DNA from 2 places in the Brevundimonas mediterranea genome. Region 2 is predicted to be linked to the other one. Evidence: predicted binding sites of a transcription regulator. Region 2 holds the regulator's gene; the other holds the start of a gene.
What was found. The regulator LexA, encoded in region 2, represses DNA repair genes until DNA is damaged. The targets are predictions, from matches to a motif close to ATGTTCNCNANNTGTTCT.
Positions count from the first base shown of each region.

Region 1: recA (recombinase RecA) is a predicted target of LexA. The motif match lies at 5,732-5,749, and genes of this name have one in related genera.

Region 1 covers NZ_CP048751.1:1,965,200-1,977,250, reverse strand. Annotated here, with positions in the region: gene GYM46_RS09675 (PQQ-dependent sugar dehydrogenase) at 1-10, shown strand, start outside; gene GYM46_RS09670 (hypothetical protein) at 71-292, shown strand; gene GYM46_RS09665 (acetyl-CoA C-acetyltransferase) at 552-1,757, shown strand; gene GYM46_RS09660 (3-hydroxyacyl-CoA dehydrogenase NAD-binding domain-containing protein) at 1,774-3,966, shown strand; gene recA (recombinase RecA) at 4,550-5,629, opposite strand; gene GYM46_RS09650 (M20/M25/M40 family metallo-hydrolase) at 5,799-7,682, opposite strand; gene GYM46_RS09645 (right-handed parallel beta-helix repeat-containing protein) at 7,750-8,706, opposite strand; gene GYM46_RS09640 (hypothetical protein) at 8,708-9,532, opposite strand; gene GYM46_RS09635 (hypothetical protein) at 9,529-10,038, opposite strand; gene GYM46_RS09630 (hypothetical protein) at 10,114-10,392, opposite strand; gene GYM46_RS09625 (LLM class flavin-dependent oxidoreductase) at 10,494-11,501, shown strand; gene GYM46_RS09620 (alpha/beta fold hydrolase) at 11,689-12,051, opposite strand, start outside.
Region 2 covers NZ_CP048751.1:3,024,687-3,036,737, forward strand. Annotated here, with positions in the region: gene lpxD (UDP-3-O-(3-hydroxymyristoyl)glucosamine N-acyltransferase) at 1-953, shown strand, start outside; gene fabZ (3-hydroxyacyl-ACP dehydratase FabZ) at 956-1,432, shown strand; gene lpxA (acyl-ACP--UDP-N-acetylglucosamine O-acyltransferase) at 1,432-2,220, shown strand; gene lpxI (UDP-2,3-diacylglucosamine diphosphatase) at 2,217-3,056, shown strand; gene lpxB (lipid-A-disaccharide synthase) at 3,053-4,222, shown strand; gene gltA (citrate synthase) at 4,302-5,603, opposite strand; gene gltX (glutamate--tRNA ligase) at 5,670-7,085, opposite strand; gene GYM46_RS14900 (ComEC/Rec2 family competence protein) at 7,084-9,261, shown strand; gene lexA (transcriptional repressor LexA) at 9,242-9,943, opposite strand; gene trpC (indole-3-glycerol phosphate synthase TrpC) at 10,067-10,861, opposite strand; gene trpD (anthranilate phosphoribosyltransferase) at 10,858-11,895, opposite strand; gene GYM46_RS14920 (anthranilate synthase component II) at 11,912-12,051, opposite strand, start outside.

The DNA.
Region 1 (12,051 bases), 1.1 Mb from region 2:
CGCGCAGTAGTCTGGCGGCGCCGGGGGGCAGGACCGAAACGCCGACGCGTTTCGGAAAACAGGAGACACCATGCGCACCCTCTTCTTCGCCATCCTGATGACTGCACCGCTGATGACAGCCTGCGCCTCGACGGGCCAGACGAACACCTATCAGGAAGACCTCAAGCGACTTGAAGCGAGCTGCACCGAGCGTCAGGGCATTCTGACCCCGACCGGCCTGCAAAGCGGCCGACCCGAGACCGAATACGCCTGCCGCATCACGGGCGGCGCCACCCGCATTCCGCCGCGCTGACACAGCCGGAGCCGGCCCGACCGTAACGGCCGTGGCCGGCGCCTTGCGCGCTTTTATGGCTGGCGCGACCTCCGACCGGTCACCATCTGGATTTGTGCGGCCCTGTCGCCGCGGCCGTTCACGCGGCTTATTACTTGACGTTGACGTAAACGTAGGGTTTTTGACGTCCGAGCTTAGACCCGTCCTTCCCCCAAGGTCGCGAGACGTTCGCCCATTCGGCGGACCTTGAGCGCCGGGATCAAAATGGAGACACACGCCCATGGCTGACGCCTATATCTACGACGCCGTCCGCACCCCGCGCGGCAAGGGCAAGAAGGACGGCTCGCTGCACGAGATCACCGGCCTCAGCCTGGCCACCCAGGTTCTGGAGGCCCTGCGCGACCGCAACGACCTGGACACCTCTAAGGTCGACGACGTCATCCTGGGTTGCGTCACCCCTGTGGGCGAACTGGGCGCCGACATCGCCCGCACGGCGGTGCTCTCGGCCGGCTGGTCGCAATATACCGCTGGGGTTCAGGTCAACCGTTTCTGCGCCTCGGGCCTGGAAGCCGTGAACATGGCCACGGCCAAGGTGAAGTCCGGCGAGGCCGACTTCGCCGTCGGCGGCGGCGTCGAGGCCATGAGCCGCGTGCCCATGGGTTCGGACATGGGCGCCTGGCCGACCGATCCGTCGTCGGCCTTCCCCACCTATTTCGTGCCGCAAGGCGTGTCGGCCGACATGATCGCCACCAAATACGGCTTCAGCCGCGACGACGTGGACGCCTATTCGGTGGAGAGCCACAAGCGCGCCGCCCAGGCCTGGGCCGAGGGCCGGTTCAAGAACTCGGTTCTGGCGGTCAAGGATCAGCTGGGCCTGACCATCCTGGACCGTGACGAGACCATTCGTCCGAACACGGATATGCAGACCCTGGGCGGCCTGAACCCGTCGTTCGCCATGATGGGCGAGATGGCCTTCGACAGCGTGATCAACCAACGCTACCCCGAGGTCGAGCGCGTCAACCACGTCCACACCCCCGGCAACTCGTCCGGCATCGTCGACGGTTCGGCCGGCGTGCTGATCGGTTCGCTGGAAGCCGGCCAGGCCCTGGGCCTGAAGCCGCGCGCCAAGATCCTGGGCGGCGCCTCAATCGGTTCCGAGCCGTCGATCATGCTGACCGGCCCGGAATATGTGACCCGCAAACTGCTGGGCAAGCTGGGCATGACGCCCGACGACATCGACGTGTGGGAGCTGAACGAGGCCTTCGCCGCCGTCGTCCTGCGCTATATGCAGGCCCTGAACATCGACCACGCCAAGATGAATGTGAACGGCGGCGGCATCTCGATGGGCCACCCCCTGGGCGCCACCGGCGCCATGATCACCGGCATCGCCCTGGACGAGCTGGAACGCTCGAACAAGTCGACGGCCCTGATCACCCTGTGCATCGGCGGCGGCATGGGCACCGCCACCGTCATCGAACGCGTCTGATCCGGAGCGAATGACTATGGAAAACTTCAAGATCGACATCGACGCCGACGGCATCGCCGTCATCGCCTTCGACGTGCCGGGCCGTTCGATGAACACCCTGACCTCCTCGGTGATGAAGGAAATCCCCGAGCTGGTCGAACGCATCAAGACCGACGAGGCCATCAAGGGCGCCGTCATCACCTCGGGCAAGGCCTCGGGCTTCTGCGCCGGCGCGGACCTGGGCGACATGGCCGGCGGCGTGCTGTCGGGCGGCGGCGACCTGCAGAAGGCGTTCGACGCCGGCTGGAAGCTGAACGGCGCCTTCCGCGCGCTGGAGACCTGCGGCAAGCCGGTGGCGGCGGCGATCAACGGCCTGGCCCTGGGCGGCGGGCTGGAGTTCACCCTGGCCTGCCATTATCGCGTGGTCGAGAACGACAACAAGATCCAGCTGGGCCTGCCCGAGATCAAGGTCGGCCTCTTCCCCGGCGGCGGCGGCACCCAGCGCCTGACCCGCCTGGTCGGCGTTCAGAACGCCATGATGGCCATGAGCGAAGGCAAGTCCTTCCGCCCCAATGACGCCAAGGGCGCCGGCATCGTCCATGAGGTGGTCGAGAAGGGCCAGTCGGTCGAGGCCGCCAAGACCTGGATCAAGAACGGCGGCAAGGCCATCCAGCCGTGGGACGACAAGTCGTTCAAACTGCCCGGCGGCGGCCCCTATCACCCGGCCGGCATCCAGAACTTCATGGTCGGCAACGCCATGCTGCGCAAACAGTCCTACGGCAACTATCCGGCCGTGGTGAACCTGATGAAGGCCGTCTACGAGGGGACCCAGGTTCCGATGGATGCGGCTCTGCGGATCGAGACCCGCTATTTCATCAAGACCCTGATGACGCCTCAGGCCCAGGCCATGATCCGCAGCCTGTTCCTGTCCAAGCAGGAACTGGACAAGGGCGCCGTGCGTCCGGCCGACGTGCCCAAGTCCGATCCGAAGAAGGTCTCGGTCCTCGGCGCCGGCATGATGGGCGCGGGCATCGCCTATGTGCAGGTCATGGCCGGGATCGAGACCGTCCTGATCGACCAGACCCAGGAAGCCGCCGACAAGGGCAAGGCCCATGTCGAGGAGCTGCTGAAGAAGCGTCTGTCGCGCGGTCAGATGACCCAAGACAAATATGACGCCACCCTGGCCCTGGTCACGGCGACGACCGACTATGACCACATCAAGGGTTCGGACCTGGTGGTCGAGGCCGTGTTCGAAAGCCGCGAGATCAAGGCCGATGTGACCAAGCGCGCCGAGGCCCAACTGGCCGAGGGCGCCGTGTTCGGCTCCAACACCTCGACCCTGCCGATCACCGGCCTGGCCGAGGCCTCGGTCCGTCCCGAGGACTTCATCGGCATCCACTTCTTCTCGCCCGTAGACAAGATGATGCTGGTCGAGATCATCCTGGGCGAGAAGACGGGTCAGGCCGCCATCGCCAAGGCACTGGACTATGTGCTGAAGATCAAGAAGACCCCGATCGTCGTCAACGACAGCCGCGGCTTCTACACCTCGCGCTGCTTCTCCACCTTCCTGATGGAAGGCATGGCGATGCTGGAAGAGGGTTACGGCCCGGCCCTGATCGACAATGTCGGTCGGATGACCGGCATGCCGCGCGGCCCGCTGGAAATGCACGACGACGTGGCCCTGGACCTGTCCTACAAGATCGCCAAACAGACGGCGCTGGACCTGGGCGACAAATATGTCCCGTCGGAAGGCGCCGACATCGTCGCCAAGATGGTCGAGGGCGGACGGTACGGCCGCAAGAACGGCAAGGGCTTCTATGATTATGATCAGAAGCCCAAGACAATCTGGAAGGGACTGGGCGAACTGGCGCCGACCACCAAGGGCATCGACAAGCCCGAGGAGGCGACCGCCTTCGCCCAGATCGACGAGCTGAAGACCCGCCTGCTGTATCGCCAGGCGGTCGAGGTCGCCCGCTGCTGGGAAGAGGGCGTCATCGACGACCCGCGTGAAGCCGATCTGGGCGCTATCCTGGGCTGGGGCTTCGCGCCCTGGACCGGCGGCCCGATCAGCATGATCGACGGCATCGGCCTGGCCCAGTTCGTGGAAACCGCCGACCGTCTGGCCGCGACCTACGGCGACCGGTTCAAGGTCCCGCAGCTGCTGCGCGACATGGCGGCCAAGAACGAGACCTTCTACGGCAAGTTCGCCCCGGAGAAGGCCGCCGCCTGATCGGTTGCGGACATCGTAGAACGACGGAACGGGCGGCCTTCGGGTCGCCCGTTTTGGTTAGATAGCCACGCAGCAACCCATACGCGTGTCATGTTCACGCGATATGATGCGGTCAATCCAAACGTTCACTGGCCACCATGTTTGCTGTTCAATTCATCCTATCGATCGCCACCCTGATGGCCACCATGACCTTGTTTCCCCTGGCTGGACGCCTGGAGGCTGACGCAAGGCGACATGGAAATAGACTTCAACCGCCCTCGTCCCTGGCCAGTTACGAGCGTGGTCGTCTCGTCATTTACTGGATCCTGGGTCGGGCGCCGTCTCCAGACGTGCCGGTCGGGAGCAAGGCTGCGGTCTGGCTGGCGCGCGCCTTAATCGTCGCCAGCAGCCTTGTCGGACTATTTGGCCGGTATCTCGCCCAATGACGGCATAAATCCACGCTCGGCCGCCTGGGCCTGGCGGATATGGTGATCCCAAAAAAGACCCGCCCGACACGAGGTCGGACGGGTCGCTCCGCCGTCCCTCGCGGGGTCGGTGGCGGGTCGCTTGGGGCGACGGAGTGTCTAGGAAGGCGAGACGGTCGTCAGCCTTCGAGATCCTGGCCTTCGTCCGGCTCGGGCGTGCCCAGCAGTTCGTCGGCGATCTTGCTGGTCGAGGCCCGCACCGCCTTTTCGATCGAGGCGGCGATGTCCGGGTTCTGTTTCAGGAATTCGCGCACATTCTCGCGGCCCTGACCGATCCGGGTCGAGTCATAGCTGAACCAGCTGCCCGACTTCTCGATCACCCCGGCCTTGACGCCCAGGTCGATGATCTCACCCAGTTTGGAGATGCCCTCGCCGTACATGATGTCGAAGATGACCTCGCGGAACGGCGGGGCGACCTTGTTCTTGACCACCTTGACCCGGGTGGTGTTGCCGACCACCTCATCGCGGTTCTTGATCGCGCCGGTGCGGCGGATGTCCAGACGCACCGAGGCGTAGAACTTCAGCGCATTGCCGCCTGTCGTCGTCTCGGGCGAGCCGTACATGACGCCGATCTTGTGACGGATCTGGTTGATGAACAGGACGATGCAGTTCGACTTGGAGATCGAGGCGGTCAGCTTGCGCAGCGCCTGGCTCATCAGACGCGCCTGAAGGCCGGGCAGGCTGTCGCCCATCTCGCCCTCGATCTCGGCGCGCGGGGTCAGGGCGGCGACGGAGTCGACGACCACGATGTCCACAGCGCCGGAGCGCACCAGGGTGTCGACGATCTCGAGCGCCTGTTCGCCGGTGTCCGGCTGGGACACCAGCAGATCATCCAGGTTCACGCCCAGCTTCTGGGCGTAGCCGGGGTCCAGCGCGTGTTCGGCGTCGACGAAGGCGGCGGTGCCGCCGGCCTTCTGAACCTCGGCCACGGTGTGCAGGGCCAGGGTCGTCTTGCCCGAGGATTCAGGGCCGAACACTTCGATCACCCGCCCGCGCGGCAGGCCGCCGATGCCCAGGGCCATATCCAGGCCCAGGGATCCGGTGGACACCGAGGGGATCACGTCGGCGACCCCGCCCTTGCCCAGTTTCATCACCGAACCCTTGCCGAAGGCGCGATCGATCTGCGCGATCGCCGCCTCCAGGGCCCGTTGCTTGTCGCCGTCTTCCTTGCCCACCAGTTTCAAAGCCGCCTGTGCCATTGCCTTCGTCTCCCTTGCCATGATTCCCGTCAGAAGCTTGGGAGAGACCCGCCATGGACCCGCCCCCGTTTTTGTGAGGCCGACTATGTGCACGGTTTGTTCCAGTTCACAAGATGTTCTCATCTGGAACCGATGAGAACATCCGAACCCTACGTCCGATTTTGACGCATCAGGGAACGGCGACCGGCGCCTCAACCGCCGGCTCGGCATGGCGGGCCGCCAGGGACAGGCCGCAGCCCAGGATCAGCATGGCCGCCGCCAGCCCGGCCAGGGTGTGGCGCGCGCTTCCCCCACCCGGAGCCAAGGGCCGGGCCAGGGCGACGATCAGCACGGCGATCAGGCCCAGCGCGCCCGGCTGGTCCATCCCCACGCCCAGGAAGACGAAATGGCCCAGCCCCGCCAGCCAGCCGCCGACGACCCCGGTGGCGACCGCCGCGGGCGCCAAGGCGGCCCATCGCTCCAGCCGCGCCCCGATCCCCGCCGCCAGGGCCGCTGCGCCGGCCGCCGCCAACCCGGTCCAGACGAACAGCAAAGCCGCCTCGGGCGCCACGGCCTGAACCAGGACGCCCAGGATCAGCACCAGGACGACGGCCCCCAGCCAGCCGCCCCAGACCGTCTCGTCCTCGCCGCCAGGCCACAGGCTCAGACCCACGGCGACCAGGGCCGCACCCAGCACCACCGGATCGAACCCGCCCAGGCCCGTGGCCAGAACCGCCGCCGCGGCGATCACCCCCGCCAGCAGACGCCGCCCGATCAGGGCCCGCCCCGCCAGCAGGGCGAACATCACCCCCAGCACGGCCAAGCCTACGCCCGCCTCCATCCAGGGCAGGCGGCGCAGCAGGACATAATAGGTCTCGGCCGATTCGATCCGGCCGCCGACCGGCCCGGCCAGAACCCGCACCGCCTGGGCCACGACGATCCCGGCGGCCAGCAGCCAGACGCCCCCGCTCAGCCCCTTGCCGAACTGACGCAAGGTCAGGCCCGTGGCGTGACGCGCGCCCCAGGCGGCGAAACCGGTCAACAGAAAGGCCAGACCCAGCAGCCTCCACCCCGTCCCCGGCCCGTGCCGCAACACCCCCAGGCCGAAGACATCGGCGTAGACGGCGTTCTGCGTGGCCTTCGGCAGGACGGGCGCCCGCACCAGGGCGTCGGTCATTTCCAGCGCCTGGGATCCGATATGTTGCAGGCTGCCCTGGTCCAGGGCGTCCGGCGTCGAGCTGGGCGAATGGTACTGGGCCGGCCGGCCGATGAAGGCCAGGTTGATCCCGGCCAGGCCCCGGTCGGCGGCCAGGGTGAAGTCGGTGCCGTTGGGCATCAGCCGATAGACGAAGATGGCCAGGGCGTTGCTGGCCGCGCCCCCGTCGGCCCGGCGCGTCGCCTGAGCGTAAAGGTCGATGGTCTGGGCGTTGCCGGGGCCGGTCTCGAACATCATGGCCCGACCGCCGCCGCCGCGCGCCTCCAGGTTCACCACCGCCCCGACCCGACCCCGCAACGGATGTTCGCTGAAGAAGGCCCGCGCCCCGTCCAGGTTCAGCTCCTCCCCGTCGGTGAGCAGCACGACCAGCCCCCTGTCGGCCGGTCCGCGCGCCCTGATCGCCCGCACCGCCTCCAGCACCGCCGCCACGCCGCTGGCGTCGTCGGCGGCGCCCGGCGAGCCGGGCACGCTGTCATAATGGGCCATCAGCACCACGAGGGGCAGGCTGGGGTTCCGGCCCGGCAGGACGCCGACCAGATTGACCACCGACAGGCCCTCGACCGACTCGCCCCGGTCCTCGATCCGGCGCACGGCGGCGGGCGACAGCGCCCCGGCCTGGAGCGTGGGCGCCAGGCCCAGCTGCGCCATTCGGCCCTGCAGATAGGCTTGGACCAGGGCGTGATCGGTCGAACCTATGGGACGGGGGGAGCGGGCCATGACTCGCACGTCCGCCATGGCCCGCTCCGCCGAAAATCCGGTCGCGGCGGCGCTTGTCGGCGCGGGCCGAGGCGTCTGTGTCGTGATCACGGCCAACCCCAGCGCCGCCGCCAGGGCCGCCAACAACAAGACCAGCCGCATTAGATGCATCCCCCGAGGCGTCATCGCGCCAATAGGGCCGAGCTGGCGTCATTTCGCAAGTGCGGGGTCAGGGACGCGTCCGGTTCCGTTCGACCCGGTTGCCGGTCGCCCCGTCGCCGTCGTCGGCGCTGGACCCGAACGGATAGCCGGCGTCATCGCCGCAATAGGACCGGTTCCCCTCGCGCGCGCCCACCACCACCGTCCGGGGGCGCAGCCAGCCGACGCCGGAAAACACATTATCCGTGATCTGATTATAGGACGGCGTCTGGTGACGGATCACCCCGTCCTCGCCGCAGTTGCGGTACAGGAAGACCCCGCCGCGGCCGCCCAGGGCGAAGCGGTTGCCGATGATGCGATTGGCGCCCGATCCGTCCACGGCGATCTGTTCACGCCCGGTGCGAATGGTGAAGTCATTGTCCTGGATCACCGTTCCGGCGCTCTCTGCGTCCAGATAGACGGCGGTCGAGACCGACCGGCCCGAAAAGCGCGAGCGCGCCACCACGGTCTGCGTCACCCCCGGCCCGACATACAGGGGGATAGTCCCCACGCCCTCGAACCGCACCCGCTCCAGAATCGTGCCCAGGGGCGCCGCGCTCTGGGCCGCCGTCGTGTGATCGGGCGTCCGTGACGAGGCCAGCAGGTCGCGCATCGACCCGCCCGCCCCCATGCCCCAGATCCGCACATTGCCGACGACGGTGCAGTTGCGCACATAGGTCTGGACCGGACGGCTCCAGCCGTCGCCCTGACGCCGCGACCAGATCGCCACCGTCGGCGTCTGTGACGTCGCCTCGCGCGCCGGTCGGATCACCCCGCCGCCGCAGTCGATCCCCGCGCCCGAGGCCTCGGCCCCCTCCACCAGAACAGGCCGCCGCACGGCGACGCCCGCCAGGTCGGCGCGGCACGTCAGGCGATAGGCTTGATCGGACGGGGCGGTCAGGTCGCGCACCTCGGCCAGGGTGCAGGCCCGCGCGCCTGCGGGATCGCCCGCCTGAACCGCCGCCAGCAGGATCAGGCCGCTCCACATCTCAGGGCAGGGGAACAGCCAGGGCCGCGCGCTCGGCCGCGCAGCCGGGATTGGTCCGCCCGGTCGCCCGCGCCGCCGCCAGTTCGTCGCGCGCCGCCGCCATCTCGGCCTGGAAGTCCGGCGTCGCGACGATTTCGGCGACGACGGCCCGCCCCAGCGCCTCGCCCGCCAGCCCATCGCTGGGATAGTCCATGGCGCAGATCTGGCGGCTCACGCCGATCTCATGGCCGATGCGCCGCACCGCCGCCGCCCGGTCCGGCGCGATCAGGGCCAGCGCCTCGGCATAGGCGGTTCCCAACGCCGCGCCGGCGGAGGGCGCGGACGGGCTGCGCCGCATCGCCGGCGTCAGGGTCTGGCAGGCCCGGCGCGCGGGATCCTCGGCGACCGGCCGGGCGCGACGACCTCGCGCCTGGGCCTGGGCCAGCACGACCGCCGCCTGGGCGTCATGAAAGACCTTGGCCATCATCCGGTCCAGCGTCGGCGTCTCGGCCGACCCCAGTCGCACCCCCAGGGCGCAGTCGAAATGCTGAAGCGCCAGCGGCGGGCGCAGTTCGGCATGGGCGGTCGCCATCAGCCAGCGGTCCGAATCCTCCAAGGCCGTGAACCGCGCCGACGCCGCCCGGTCGGCCGCATCCTGGGCCGATCCCGCCACGGGCGCTGGGGGCACGGCCTGGGCCAGCCGCGCGACGACGCCGGGCGACAGATAGCCTTCGTCGGTCGTGCTGAAGATCGGACGGGGCGAAGGCCGCCCGGCCGGGGCGCAGGCCGCCAGGGGCAGCGAAGGCAGGATCACCGTCGCCGCGATCAGAGCGGCGACCGGTCTCACAGACCCGCGCTCCAGCTCAGCTGCACCGAGGTCTCGCCGCCGGCGCCCGGCGCCGCCACCACCTGAAGATTGGTCGCGCCCGCCTGGCCGCCCGCCGCGCCATAGGCCCGGGCGTCGCCCTGGTTCATGCCCATGACCGAGGTCAGGCCCGCCTCCTCGGCGCGGGTGCGATAAAAGGCCACCACTTCGTCGGGCGTGGCGGCGGTGGTGAAGGTGACCAGCCCGCCCTCGCCGTCCGGCCCGGCGGCGGTCGTCGCCGGCTGGTCCAGGGCGGCTCCGGGGTACAGGGCGGCATAAGCGGGCGCGCCGGGTGCAGCGGGGATATCCGCCGTCATCGCCTCGGGCGCAGGCGCAGCCTCTCCCTCCGACGGCGAAGCCGGGGCGGTCATTTGGTCAGGGGCGGCGAGGGAGGCCTGGGCCGGCGCCTTTTCGGTCCTGGACCGGTCGTCGCAACCTGCAAGGCAAAGCAAGACTAAGGCGGCCGAGGCCGCCAGACGGCGTATCATCGGGGAATCGTCCCTTGGACCCATGGTCAAGGCGCCACCGTGGCGCAAGGATGCGGCGGCAGCAAGGCGTCAGCGTCAATCGTCGTTTTCAGCGCGGCCCCGTGTCCCCGCCGAGGCCCGCCCTTCTTCGGCGAGGGCCTCGTTGATCTCGAGCGAGTCGGGATCATCGTCCGATCCGCTGGCGGACCCGCCGCGCAGCGAGCCGGCGCGGGTGTCGGAGCCGGAATCTGTGCCGTCCAACGCCTCGATCAGGGCGTCGGCCTTGTGCCCCAGGTCCGGCTTTTCGCCCATGTCGGCGGCCTCGCGCGCATCCTCGCACTCGGCTTCGGTCTTTTCGGCGTCAACGTCCGTCATGGCTCATGTCTCCGGGTTCGTCGGAGGTAAAGCGCCCGACCCGGTTGCGGTTCCCCGCTCCCTGCCCTTGAACCTCGGCCGTCAGCCCCGATCTAGGCGTCATGATCCCGTTCTCAGTTCTCGACCTCTCCCCCATCGTCGAAGGCGGCGACGCCCGCCGCGCCCTCGACGAGACCCTGGCCCTGGCCCAGGCCGCCGACCGGCTGGGCTATGAGCGGTTCTGGCTGGCCGAACACCACAACATGCCCGGCATCGCCAGCGCGGCGACCGCCATCGTCATCGGCCATGTGGCGGCGGGCACCCAGCGCATCCGCGTCGGCTCCGGCGGCGTCATGCTGCCCAACCACGCGCCCCTGGTCGTCGCCGAACAGTTCGGCACCCTGGAGACCCTGTTCCCCGGCCGGATCGACGTCGGCCTGGGCCGCGCGCCCGGCACCGACGGCGCCACAGCCCGCGCCCTGCGCCGCTATTTCGACGGCGCCGACCAGTTTCCGCGCGACGTGGTCGAATTGATCCAGTGGTTCGAGCCGGCCGCCGACAACCAGCCGGTGCGCGCCGTTCCCGGCGCGGGTCTGCGCGTGCCGATCTGGCTTCTGGGGTCCAGCCTGTTCAGCGCCCAGCTGGCCGGCCAGCTGGGCCTGCCCTACGCCTTCGCCAGCCATTTCGCGCCTGAACTGCTGCTGGAGGCCCTGGCGCTTTATCGCCGCAGCTTCACCCCGTCTGACCGGCTGGCCCAGCCCTACGCCATGGCCGCGATCAATGTCTTCGCCGCCGATACGGACGCGGAGGGCGTGCGCCTGTCCACCTCGATGCAACAGAGTTTCGCCCGACTCTCGACCGGCAAGCCGGGCAAGCTGCCCCCGCCCGTCGACGACATCACGGCCGTCCTGACCCCGCAACAGATCGAGGGGGCGCGCAGCCGCCTGCTCTATTCCGCCGTCGGCGGGCCGGAAACGGTGCAAAAACAGCTGTCGGACTTCATCGCCCTGACCGGCGTCGATGAATTGATGATCACCGGCATGGCCTTCGACAACGCCGCCCGCATCCACAGCCTGGAGATCGTCGCGGAAGTTCGCGGGCAGATGGAGACGGCGGAAGCGGCGGCGTGAACCCGTCCCCTCTCCCGCCGGGAGAGGGCTTGAGCGCCCGAGAGCGTAGCGATCGGTCTTGCGCGACCCGAAGGGCGGCGCGAAGCAGCCAAAGGGTGAGGGGCAAGGTAGTGCGAGTTGGCCCACCGGCGGAACCCTCATCCGGCCCTTCGGGCCACCTTCTCCCGCAAGGGGAGAAGGAAGCGAGTCAGAGCTCCCCCAGAAACCCCAGCAGCAGCCCAGTCACCTCATCCGGCCGCTCCTGCTGGATCCAGTGGCCAGCGCCGGGCAGGACCACCGAACGCGTCAGGTTCGGAACCCAGTCCTTCAGCCCGGTCTCGGCCGAGCCGGCATAGTGTCGGACCGGATCGTCCTCGCCGACGATGAACAGGGCGGGCTGGAGAATCCGCTGCTCCTGCGCGAAGGCGGTCAGCGACCAGTTCAGATCGATCGCTCGATACCAGTTCAGCGGGGCGTCGAAGCCGCCGGCCGTGAAGGCCTCGACATATTCGGTGAAATGGGCGGGGGTCATCCACGGCGGCAGGTCGGCGCCGTCGTCGATGCTGTCCAG
Region 2 (12,051 bases):
AGATCGGGGGCGAGGTCGAGAGGGGCGGGGACCGGACCATCGCCTCGGTCGCGCCCCTGTCCTCTGCGGACGGGGGCGCGATCGCGTTTCTGGGCGACCGCAAATTCGTCGCGGCGCTGGCGGGGACCCGAGCGGGTTGCGTGATCGTGCCGGCCGAAGCCGTGGCGTCGGCGCCTGCGGAAGCCGCCGTCATCATCTCACGCACGCCCCAGGCGTCCTGGGCCATGGCCTCGGCCTTGCTGCACCGTCCGGTGACGCTGGACCGGGCTATCCAGGCCTCCGAGGCGGCCGAGGACGACAGCGTCGTCATCGAGCCGGGCGTCGTGCTGGGCGAGGGCGTCCGCATCGGACGCGGCACGCGCATCTGCGCCAACACCGTCATCGGTCCGGGCGTTCAGATCGGCCGCGACTGCGTCATCGGTTCGAACGTCACCGTCGGCTTCGCCCTGATCGGCGACCGGGTGAAACTGTACGCCGGCGCGCGGATCGGCGAGGCGGGCTTCGGCGCCACCGGCACGGCCGCCGGCGCCATGGATATTCCCCAGCTGGGCCGCGTCATCCTGCAGGACGGGGTGACGGTCGGCGCCAACTCCTGCATCGACCGCGGGGCCTATGACGACACGGTCATCGGCGAAAACACCAAGATCGATAATCTGGTCATGGTCGGCCACAACTGCGTCATCGGCCGCAACAATCTGATGGCCGCCAACACCGGGATTTCCGGCTCCGTGACCAGCGGCGACAACGTCATCTTCGGCGGCAAGGCGGGGATCGGCGATCACATCACCATCGGCGAAGGCGCGCGGGTCGCGGCCGGCGCCGGGGTGCTGGCGAACATTCCGGCGGGCGAGACCTGGTCCGGTTATCCGGCCCGTCCGATCCGACAGTTCTTGCGCGAAACCATCTGGCTCGCCAAACAGGCCTCTTCAAAGAAGGCCCCGAAGGAATCATAGGGATGAGCGCAGACGGCAAGATCGATTACGCCGAGGTGATGCGGCGGCTGCCGCACCGTTATCCCTTCCTGCTGGTGGACAAGGCTGAGGCCTTCGTGCCCCGGACCTCCATCGTGGGCATCAAGAACGTCAGCCATAACGAGCCCTTCTTCCAGGGGCATTTCCCGATCGATCCGGTCATGCCCGGCGTGCTGATCGTCGAGGCCATGGCCCAGACGGGCGCCCTGCTGATGTCCAAGACCCTGGACGTGGCCGTGGCCGACAAGGTCATCATGTTCATGTCCATCGACGGCGTGCGCTTCCGCAAACCGGCGCGGCCGGGCGACCAGCTGCGCATGGAGGTCAAGGTGATCAAGGCGCGCGGCGACGCCTACAAGTTCCGCGGCGAGACCTTCATCGACGGCAAACTGGCCGCCGAGGCCGAATTCATGGCCATGGTCGTGACCGTGCCCACTCCAGCGACAGAGCCCGCCGCCTGATGACCATTCACCCCACCGCCCTGATCGACGCCACGGCGAGCCTGGCCGACGGGGTCGAGGTCGGGCCCTGGTGCACCGTCGGGCCGAACGTGGTCCTGGGCGAGGGCGTGCGTCTGGTCAGCCATGTGGTGGTTCAGCAGGATACGACCGTCGGGGCGGGAACGACGATCCATCCGTTCGCCGTCATCGGCGGCGACCCGCAGCACAACGGCTACAAGGGCGAGCCGGTGCGGCTGGAGATCGGGGAGAACAACCTGATCCGCGAGCATTGCACCTTCAACCGGGGCACGCCGCAGGGGACGGGCGTGACCGTCGTCGGCTCCAACAACCTGTTCATGACCGGCGCCCACGTGGGCCATGACTGCGTGGTCGGAAGCAATCTGGTCATGGCCAATAACGCCACCCTGGGCGGCCATGCTCATATCGGCGACAAGGTCTTCCTGGGGGGGCTGTGCGCCGTCCACCAGAACGGCCGTGTGGGGCAGGGGGCGATCATCGGCGGTCTGGCCGCCGTGACCCGCGACGTCATCCCCTATGGCTCGGCCTGGGGCAATCATGCGCGGCTGCGCGGGCTGAACCTGATCGGACTGAAGCGCAAAGGCTACGGCAAGGACCAGGTGCGGCGGCTGTTGGCCGCCTATCGCGACCTGTTCGAGGGCCAGGGCGAGTTCGCCGGCCGGATCGACGGCGTGGCCCAGGCCTATGCCGACCTGCCCGAGATCATGGAGATCATCGCCTTCATCCGCGACGGCGGGCGGCGTCCGCTGTGTCTGCCGAACGCGGAATGAGCGCGCCCGGCAAGCTGGGCCTGATCGCCGGCGGCGGCGACCTGCCGGCGGCCGTCGCGGCGCGGTGCGACGCCGAGGGGCGGCCAGTCTTCATCATCCGTCTGGCCGGGTTCGCCGCCCCCCATCTGACCCGCTGGCCGGGCGCCGAGTTCGGCATGGCCCAGATCGGGGCCATACTGAAGGCGCTGAAGGCCGAGGCCTGCACGACCGTCTGTCTGGCGGGAATCGTCAACCGGCCGGATTTCAAGAGCTTGAAGCCGGACTTCAAGGGCGCGACCCTGCTGCCGGGGATCGTCGCTGCGGCGACGCAAGGCGACGACGCCCTGTTGCGCAAGATCCTGTCGGTGTTCGAGGCCGAAGGGTTTGCGGTGGAAGGCGCCGATGACGTCCTGGGCGGCGAAACCCTGGCGTCGGGGGCCTTGGGCGCGGTTTCGCCGACGCCCGACCAGATCGCCGATCTGAAGAAGGCGCTGCATGTCGCCGAAAAGTCGGGCGAACTGGACATCGGTCAGGGCGCGGTCGTCTGCGACGGTCTGGTGCTGGCGGTCGAGGCCCAGGAGGGCACAGACGCCATGTTGCACCGGGTGGCGGGCCTGCCGGCCGATCTCCGCGGTTCGGCGTCAGCCCCCAAGGGGGCGCTGGGCAAGGCGCCCAAACCGATCCAGGACCTGCGTGTGGACATGCCGGTGATCGGGCCGCGCACGGTCGAGCTGGCGGCGGCGGCGGGCCTGGCGGGCATCGCCGGCGTGACCGGGCGGCTGATCCTGATCGACCGTCCGGCTATAGTGGCGGCTGCGGACCGGCTGGGTCTGTTCGTCTGGGGGGAAGACCGATGAGCCGTCCATTGAAGATCATGCTGGTGGCGGCCGAGGCCTCGGGCGATGCGCTCGGCGCCGGTCTGGCCCAGGCGCTCCGGAAGCGGCTTGGCGACACGGTGAGTTTCGTCGGCGTCGGCGGGCCCCGCATGGCGGCGGAGGGCGTCGTCAGTCCGTTCGATATCGCCGAGCTGTCGATCCTGGGCTGGATCGAGGGCCTGCGCGCCTATGGCATGGTCCGGCGCCGGGTTCGGGAGACGGCGGCCCTGGCCGCGCGCGAACAGCCGGACGCGGTGGTGCTGATCGACAGCTGGGGCTTCACCATCCGGGTGGCCGAGGCGATCCGCGCCGCCCGGCCGGACGTGCCGCTGATCAAATATGTCGGCCCCCAGGTCTGGGCGTCGCGCCCCAGTCGGGCCAAGACCCTGGCGGGCGCCGTGGATCACCTGCTGGCGCTGTACAGCTTCGATGCGCCCTGGTTCGAGCGTGCGGGCCTGCCCACGACGGTCGTCGGCTCTTCGGCCCTGCATGTGGATATGGACAGCGCGGACGGCGCCGCCTTCCGCGCACGGCGGGGAATCGCCGCCGATGCAAAACTGCTGCTGATCCTGCCGGGCAGTCGGCCCGCCGAGATCGCGCGCATGACGCCCGTCTATGAGGCGACGATCCGCAGGTTGAAGGCCGCCGATCCTGGCCTGGCTGTGGCCGTGGTGGCTGCGGGCACCGTGGCCAAGGATGTCACCAGCCGCGTCGCCGCCTGGCCGTTTCGGGTCCATCTGGTCGATGAGGCCGAGAAATATGACGCCATGCGGGCCGCGACGGCCGCCCTGGCCACAAGCGGAACGGTCTCGACGGAACTGGCGCTGGCCGGAACGCCGATGGTCATCGCCTATCGGATCGGCGCGCTCAGCTATGAGCTGATGAAGCGGGTGGTGACGGCGAAACACATCACCCTGTTCAATATCGCCGCCGACGCGCGCATCGCGCCCGAGTTCATCCAGAACGAAGCGTCGCCGGATATCCTGGCGCCTGCGGTCCAACGGCTTCTGGCCGACCATGAGGCGGCGGCCGATCAGGCGCGGCGTCAGACCGCGGCGCTGGATCTGATGGGCCGCGGCGGCCCGGATCCGTCGGCCCTGGCCGCTGACGCGGTCCTGCAGGTCATTGAAGCCAAGCGGGGCGGCTGATCTCGGGGCGGCCGCCCCACAAACAAAAACGCCGGGGATGTCTCCCCGGCGTCTTGCATTTCAGGCCTGTGGCGCTCGATCAGCCGCGCTGGTCGATCGCCACATAATCGCGTTGGGTCGGGCCCGTGTAGAGCTGGCGCGGACGGCCGATCTTCTGCGACGGATCCGCCATCATTTCCTGCCACTGGGCGATCCAGCCCACGGTGCGGGCCAGGGCGAACAGGACGGTGAACATGGTGGTGGGGAAGCCCATGGCCGACAGGGTGATGCCCGAATAGAAGTCGACGTTCGGGAACAGCTTGCGCGAGGTGAAGTATTCGTCCGACAGGGCGACCTTCTCCAGCTCCTTGGCGACCAGGAACAGCGGGTCGTTCTCGCGGCCCGTGGCGGCCAGGACTTCATAGGCCGACTGCTGCATGACCTTGGCGCGCGGGTCGTAGTTCTTGTACACGCGGTGGCCGAAGCCCATCAGCTTGTACTTGCGGTCCTTCACGCCCTGGATGAACTCGGGAATCTTGTCGGGCGTGCCGATTTCCTTGAGCATGTTGAGCGCCTCTTCATTGGCGCCGCCGTGCGACGGGCCCCACAGGCAGGCGATGCCGGCGGCGATACAGGCGAACGGGTTCGCGCCCGACGAACCGGCCAGGCGGACGGTCGAGGTCGACGCGTTCTGCTCGTGGTCGGCGTGCAGGGTGAAGATGCGGTCCATGGCGCGAACCAGGGCCGGATCGACGTTATAGTCCTCGGCCGGCACGGCGAAGCACATGCGCAGGAAGTTCTCGGCGTAGGACAGGTCGTTGCGCGGCGAGATGAACGGCTGGCCGACGTGGTACTTGTAGGCGCGGGCCGCGATGGTCGGCATCTTGGCGATCAGGCGGATGGCCGAGATGTCGCGCTGGACCGGATCATGGATGTCCAGGCTGTCATGATAGAAGGCCGACAGGGCCCCCACGGTGCCGACCATGATCGCCATGGGATGGGCGTCGCGGCGGAAGCCCTCGAAGAAGCGGTCGAACTGGGCGTGCAGCATCGTGTGCATGGTGATGCTGTTTTCGAACTTTTCGTACTGCGCCGCAGTCGGCAGTTCGCCGTGCAGCAGCAGGTGGCAGACCTCCACGAAGTTCGACTTCGACGCCAACTGGTCGATCGGGTAGCCGCGGTGCAGAAGCACGCCGGCGTCGCCGTCGATATAGGTCAGGGCTGACTCGCACGCGGCGGTGGAGGTGAAGCCCGGGTCGAAGGTGAAGGCGCCCGTACCCGCGTACATCTTGCGGATATCGATGACATCCGGGCCGGTGGAGCCCGAAAGGACCGGAAGCTCGATGGTCTTGCCCTCGAAGGACAGGGTCGCCGAGCCGGCGGTTTTGGCTTGTTCAGTCATGAATGCCCCTTTGCATCACACGTCCAGGCGCGGGGAGGCGTCGGCCGCTTTTTTGGTTGTGGGTGATCACTTAGTCTGTTGCAGCGCATCATCCAAGCGCCCGAGACTTTCGTCGCGCCCAAGAGCGGACAAAGTTCGCGCGATATCGGGTGAAGTTGACCCTGCGGTAAGGGCCGTTCGCACCGGCGGACCGATCTTGCCGAAGCCGACCTCTTCGGATTCGGCGAAGCTCTTGAGCTCGGCTTCCAGGGCGAAGACATCCCAGGACTGGAACAGCGTCAGCCGGTCCCGCAGACGGCCGAGGCGGTCCAGGGTTTCGCCCGAGAGCAGGACGCGCGCCTTGTCGTCCAGCGCGAGGGGGCGGCTCTTCAGCACGAATTCGGTCTGGTCGGCCAGGTCCAGCACGGTCTTGGCGCGGTCCTTGACGAAGGGCATGGCGCGTTGGAGCCTGGCCTCGTCGTCTTCGGCGATGACGCGACCGCGTTGCAGGTGGACATCCAGGGTCAGCTTGGCGAGGCGTTCGTCCGCCGCGAGACGCAGCCAGTGGGAATTGACGTGGGCCAGCTTGTCGAAATCGAGCCGGGCCGGGGCCTTGCCGATGCCGGCCAGGTCGAACCATTCCACCGCCTGGGCGTCGCTGAACAGTTCGTCGTCGCCATGGGCCCAGCCCAGCCGGGCCAGATAGTTGCGCATGGCCTCGGGCAGATAGCCCATCTCGGCGTATTCATGAACCGCCTGGGCGCCGTGGCGCTTCGACAGTTTGGCGCCGTCGGGGCCGTGAATCAGCGGGATGTGGGCGAAGGTCGGCCGGGTCCAGCCCAGGGCGTCGTAGATCAGGCTCTGGCGCGCGGCGTTGTTCAGGTGGTCGTCGCCGCGGATGACGTGGGTCACGCCCATATCGTGGTCATCGACCACGACGGCGAGATTGTAGGTCGGGGCCCCGTCCGAGCGCAGAAGGACCAGGTCGTCGAGATCGTTCGTCGACCAACTGACCGCGCCCTGAACCTCGTCCGCCACGGTGACGGTCGTGGACTGGGGGCGGCGAAAACGCACGACGTGAGGCAGGGCCAGGTCGTCGACGGTCGGCGCGCGGTCGCGCCACGGCGACTCGAAGGCGCGACGTTCGGCCTTGGCGGCGTCCCGCAGTCGGCCGGTCTCCTCGGCCGTGGTGAAATCGCGATAGGCGTGGCCGGTCTCAAGCAACTGGTCCACCACCTCGCGGTGGCGGTCGGCGCGGCTGTACTGGAAAACCGGTTCCTCGTCGGCGAACAGCTCCAACCAGCTCAGCCCGTCGAAGATGGCCTTGACGGCGTCGTCGGTGGACCGCTCGCGGTCCGTGTCCTCGACCCGGATCAGGAAACGCCCTGCGTGTCGTTTGGCGTACAGCCAGTTGAACAAGGCGGTTCTCGCCCCGCCGATATGCAGATAGCCTGTCGGCGAGGGGGCGAAGCGCGTGACGACAGTCGAGGAAGGTGAGGTCATGGGGGAAGGGTCCGTAAGCGAGGCCCTTATACGCCCCGAGACGACAAAGCCTACCCCCGGCGCGCGATTGCGGGCCTGGTTGGAGGACGAGGCTGCGGCGCAGAGGCTGAGATGGCGGCTGTGGGCGCCGGTGGCCTTTGGCGGAGGCGGGGCGATCTATTTCGCCCTGCGGTCGGAGCCGGCCCTGTGGCCGCTGCTGCTCGGGGCGATCGTCTCCGGCGCGGGCTGGCTGGCGGCGCGACGGCGGGGATGGGCGCGGCGCCTGACCTGGCCGCTGATGATGCTGGCCTGTCTGGCCGGCGGGCTGGCGGCGGCCAAGATTCGCACGGAGATGGTGGCGGCGCCCATCGCTCCAGCCCTGGGTGAAGCGACGGTGATCGAGGCCTGGGTGGTGGATGTGGACAGCCCCGGCCAGAGGGGCGCGCGGATCGTGGTCGCGCCGGTCAGGATTCGGGGGCTGGCGCCGGACCGGACGCCGGTTCGGCTCAGGGCCACGGTGCGGGGTGATCCGCCCCGGCCCGGCGAGGCGGTCCGTCTGTTCGCCATTCTCAATCCGCCGCCCGCACCGGCCAGCCCCGGCGCCTATGACTTCGGCCGCAACGCCTTTTTCCAGGGCATGGGCGGGATCGCCTTCGCCCTGGGGGAGACGCGACGGCTCGACCTGCCGTCGGCGCCGTGGCGGCTGCGCCTGGAAATGGCGGTGAACAGCGCCCGCTACGCCCTGGCCGAAAGGATCGTGGCGCGGCTGGGCGAACGGACGGGCGGGATCGCGGCGGCCATGACCACCAGCCATGAGACCTGGATCAGCCAGGAGGACATGGACGTGATGCGGGATTCGGGCCTGGCGCACATTCTGTCGGTGTCGGGCCTGCACATGGCCATCGTCGGCGGCTTCGTCTTTTTCGCGGCCCGACTGGGCGTGGCGGCCTGGCCGTGGCTGGCGTTGCGGGTTCCCGGCAAGAAGGTCGCGGCCCTGGCCGGACTGACGGCGGTCGGCGCCTATCTGGTCGTGTCGGGCGCGCCGCCGCCGGCCGAGCGGGCCGCGATCACGGCCTCCATCGCCTTTCTGGCCATACTGCTGGATCGGCAGGCGGTGACGATGCATGGCCTGGCTGTGGCGGCCTTTGTGGTGTTGGCCATCCAGCCCGAGGCCATCGTCACGCCGGGCTTCCAGATGTCCTTTGCGGCCACGGCGGCCCTGGTGGCCCTGGTCGAGGTCTGGCCGCAGCGGATGCGAGAGATTTCGGCGCCCTGGCCCATCGTGGCGGTGCAGAGGTTCGGCGGCTGGTTGACGGCGGCGGTGGCGGCCAGCGTCGTGGCCGGACTGGCGACGGGGCCGTTCGCCATGCAGCATTTCAACCGCACGGCCATGTACGGGCTTCTGGCCAATCTGGGCACGGCGCCGGTCGCGGATTTCGTCCTGATGCCGGCTCTGGCTCTGGGAGCGGCGTTGGAGCCCTTGGGCCTTGGCGGGCCTTTCCTGGCGGTGGCGGGGTGGGGCGTCGATCTGATGCTGGCGATCGGGGCTTGGACGGCGGGGCTGCCGGGTGCGGTGCAGACGGTGGCCAGCGCGCCGGACTATGTGCTGCCCATGGCCTTTCTGGGGGTGTTGTTCGTCTGTCTGTGGCAGGGGCGGCTGAGGTGGCTGGGCCTGCCGCTGGCGGCGGCGGTTCTGGTCTGGCCCAGGGCGCCGACGCCGGATCTCTGGATCGGGGACGGCGGGACCAACGCCGCTTTTCATCACCAGGCCCAGGCTGTCGTGATCCGGCCCGGCGTGCGCGCCTTCGCCGTTGATCTTTGGTCGCGGCGGCGGGGCCTGACGACGGCGGATCGGCCGGAGGCGGGCTGGACGTGCGACCGGTCTTCCTGTCGGCCGGAGACGCCGGAAGCCGGGCCGGTCGCCCTGTGGTGGGGGCGCGAGGCCCCGGATGCGGAGCAGATGGCCGACCTGTGTCGGGCGGCGTCCGTCGTCAGCGTGCGGGCTGCGGTCGCCGCCCTGCCGGCCTCATGCGACGGCCGTCTGGTGCTCGACGGCGTCGATTTCACGCGCGGCGGGGCGGTGGAGTTGTGGCGGGACGGAGTGGACCGCTGGAAGGCGGTGTGGACGGCCGACGTGCGCGGGGATCGCCCCTGGGCGCGTCAGCCGGATCCGGACCTCAGTGATAGCGGCGCATGAGGCCGACCAGCTTGCCCTGGACCTCGACCTGGTCGGGACCGAAGATTCGGGTCTCGTAGTTGCGGTTGGCGGGCTCCAGGGCGATGGAGCCGCCCTTGCGACGCAGACGCTTCAACGTGGCCTCTTCGCCCTCGACCAAGGCCACGACGATCTCGCCGTTGTTGGCCGTGTCGCCGCGACGGATGACCACCAGATCGCCGTTCAGGATGCCGGCCTCGATCATCGAGTCGCCCTCGATCTCGAGGAGGTAATGATCGCCCTTGCCCAGCATGGATTCGGGCACCGACAGGCGCTCCTGCTCGTGCTGGATGGCGGCGATGGGGGTGCCGGCGGCGATCTTGCCCAGCAGGGGCAGTTCGCGGGTGTCGTTGGCGGCCGAGACCGCAGCGGGGCGTGGCGCGCCGCCGCCGCCTTCGATGACGTCGGGTTTGAAGCCGGCCCGGCCGCGCGGTGCGCCGGCGGTGGCCTGTTCCGGCAGTTTGGTCACTTCCAGGGCGCGGGCGCGGTGGGCGAGGCGGCGGATGAAGCCGCGTTCCTCCAGCGCCGTGATCAGCCGGTGGATGCCCGACTTGGACGCCAGATCCAGCGCCTCCTTCATCTCGTCGAACGAGGGGGAGACGCCGGTCTCCTGGATCCGTTCGTGGATGAACATCAGCAGTTCGTGCTGCTTGCGCGTGAGCATCGCCAGGCCCTCATGAGCCCTTTCCTCGAATCGGAACGGGCCGTGAACATTGACGATGTTCTGTAAGTGTTCCTTCCTAATGTCAACTTAACGGCGTCGCTTCACCGCGCGCGTCGGGTTGAATCAGGCGGCCAGCAGTTTGCGCGTGGCGGCTTCGACGTCGGCCTGACGCATCAGGCTTTCGCCCACCAGAATGGCCTGGGCGTGGGCGGCGGAGACGCGTGCGACGTCCTCGGGCGTGGAGATGCCGCTCTCGGCGACCAGCAGGGCGCGGACGGGGCTGAGCATCGACAGGCGCTCGGTGACCTCCAGATCGACCTCGAAGGTGCGAAGCGAGCGGTTGTTGATCCCCACCAGATCGCCGCCCAAGGCGCAGGCGCGCGCCATTTCGGCCTCGTCGTGGGTTTCGATCAGGGCGTCCATGCCGAATCGTTCGGCCTCGGCCAGCAGTTCGGCGGCGAGCCGATCGTCGATCATGGCCAGGATGATCAGGATACAGTCGGCGCCCAGGGCCCGGCTCTCGGCCACCTGCCAGGGATCGACCAGGAAGTCCTTGCGCAGGCAGGGCAGGGCCGTGGCGGTGCGGGCCTGGCCCAGATAGGCGTCGTCGCCCTGGAAACTGGGGCCGTCGGTCAGGACCGACAGGCAGGAGGCGCCGCCGGCCTGGTAGGCGATGGCCAGGGCGGTCGGGTCGAAGTCAGGACGAATCAGGCCCTTGGACGGGCTGGCCTTCTTGATCTCGGCGATCAGGGCGGGGCGGCCGGTGTCCTCGACAGTCCGGTCCAGAGCGGCGCGGAAGCCGCGCGGCGCCGAGGCGGCCCGGGCCAGGGCCTCGATGGCGTCCTGGGTGGTCGCGGCCTTGCGGGCGGCGACATCCTCGCGCTTGTAGGCGGCGATGCGGTCCAGGACGTCGGTCATGCTTTGTCTTCGGTATCCAGCGGCGTGGAGGTGATGCGGGCCAGACGCTCCAGCGCCTGGGCGGCCCGACCGTCGTCAATGGCGGCGGCGGCGAGGACGGCGCCTTCCGCGAGGCCCGTCGCCCGATCCGACACCACGAGGGCGGCGGCGGCGTTCAGCAACACGATGTCGCGATAGGGGCCGGTCTGACCCGCCAGCAGGGCGCGCAGGGCCGCGGCGTTCTCCTCGGCGTCGCCGCCGCGGATGGCGTCGATGGAGGCGCGGGGCAGGCCGGCGTCTTCGGGCGTGACCTGGAAGCGGCGGACGGCGCCGTCTTTCCATTCTGCGACTTCCGTCGGGCCGGAGGTGGCCAGTTCGTCCAGGCCCTGGCCATGGACCGTCCAGGCGCGGGTCGCGCCCAGCCGGCCCAGCACCTCGACCAGGGGCTCCAGCAGACGCGGGTCATAGACGCCCATGACCTGGCGTTTCGCCTGGGCCGGGTTGGACAGCGGGCCGAGCAGGTTGAACACGGTGCGGAAACCGATCTCGGCCCGTACCGGCCCGACGTGGCGCATGGCGCCGTGATAGGCGGGGGCGAACAGGAAACAGATTCCGGCCTCGTCCAGCGCCTTGCGCTGCTGATCCGGGCTGGCGGCCAGGTTGACGCCCAGGATCGACAGGACGTCGGAAGAGCCGGATTTCGAGGATATGGCCCGGTTGCCGTGCTTGGCGACCTTCAGGCCTGCGCCGGCCAGGACCAGGGCGGCGGCGGTTGAGATGTTGTAGGTGTGCTGGCCGTCGCCGCCGGTGCCGCAGGTGTCAATCACCTCGTACGGATGGTCCAGCGTCAGGGCGGCGTCGCGCATGGCCTGGGCGAAGGCCGCGATCTCGTCCACCGTCTCGCCGCGGATCCGCAGGGCGGTGACGGCGGCCGCGACCTGTGACGGGGTCGGTTCGCCGCGCAGGCAGGCGGCGAAGAAGTCGTGCGCCTGCTCGGACGTCAGGGGGTGCCCCTCGACCAGGCGGGCGAGGATCGGCTTGAAACCGTCGGCCATGATCAGGCGGCCACGATCAGGCGGCCGCGAGGCGCTTCACGCCGGCGATCTCGAGGAAGTTGGCCAGCATGTCGTGGCCGTGTTCGGTGGCGATGGATTCCGGGTGGAACTGGACGCCATGGATCGGGCGGCTGCGGTGCTGGAGCCCCATGATCT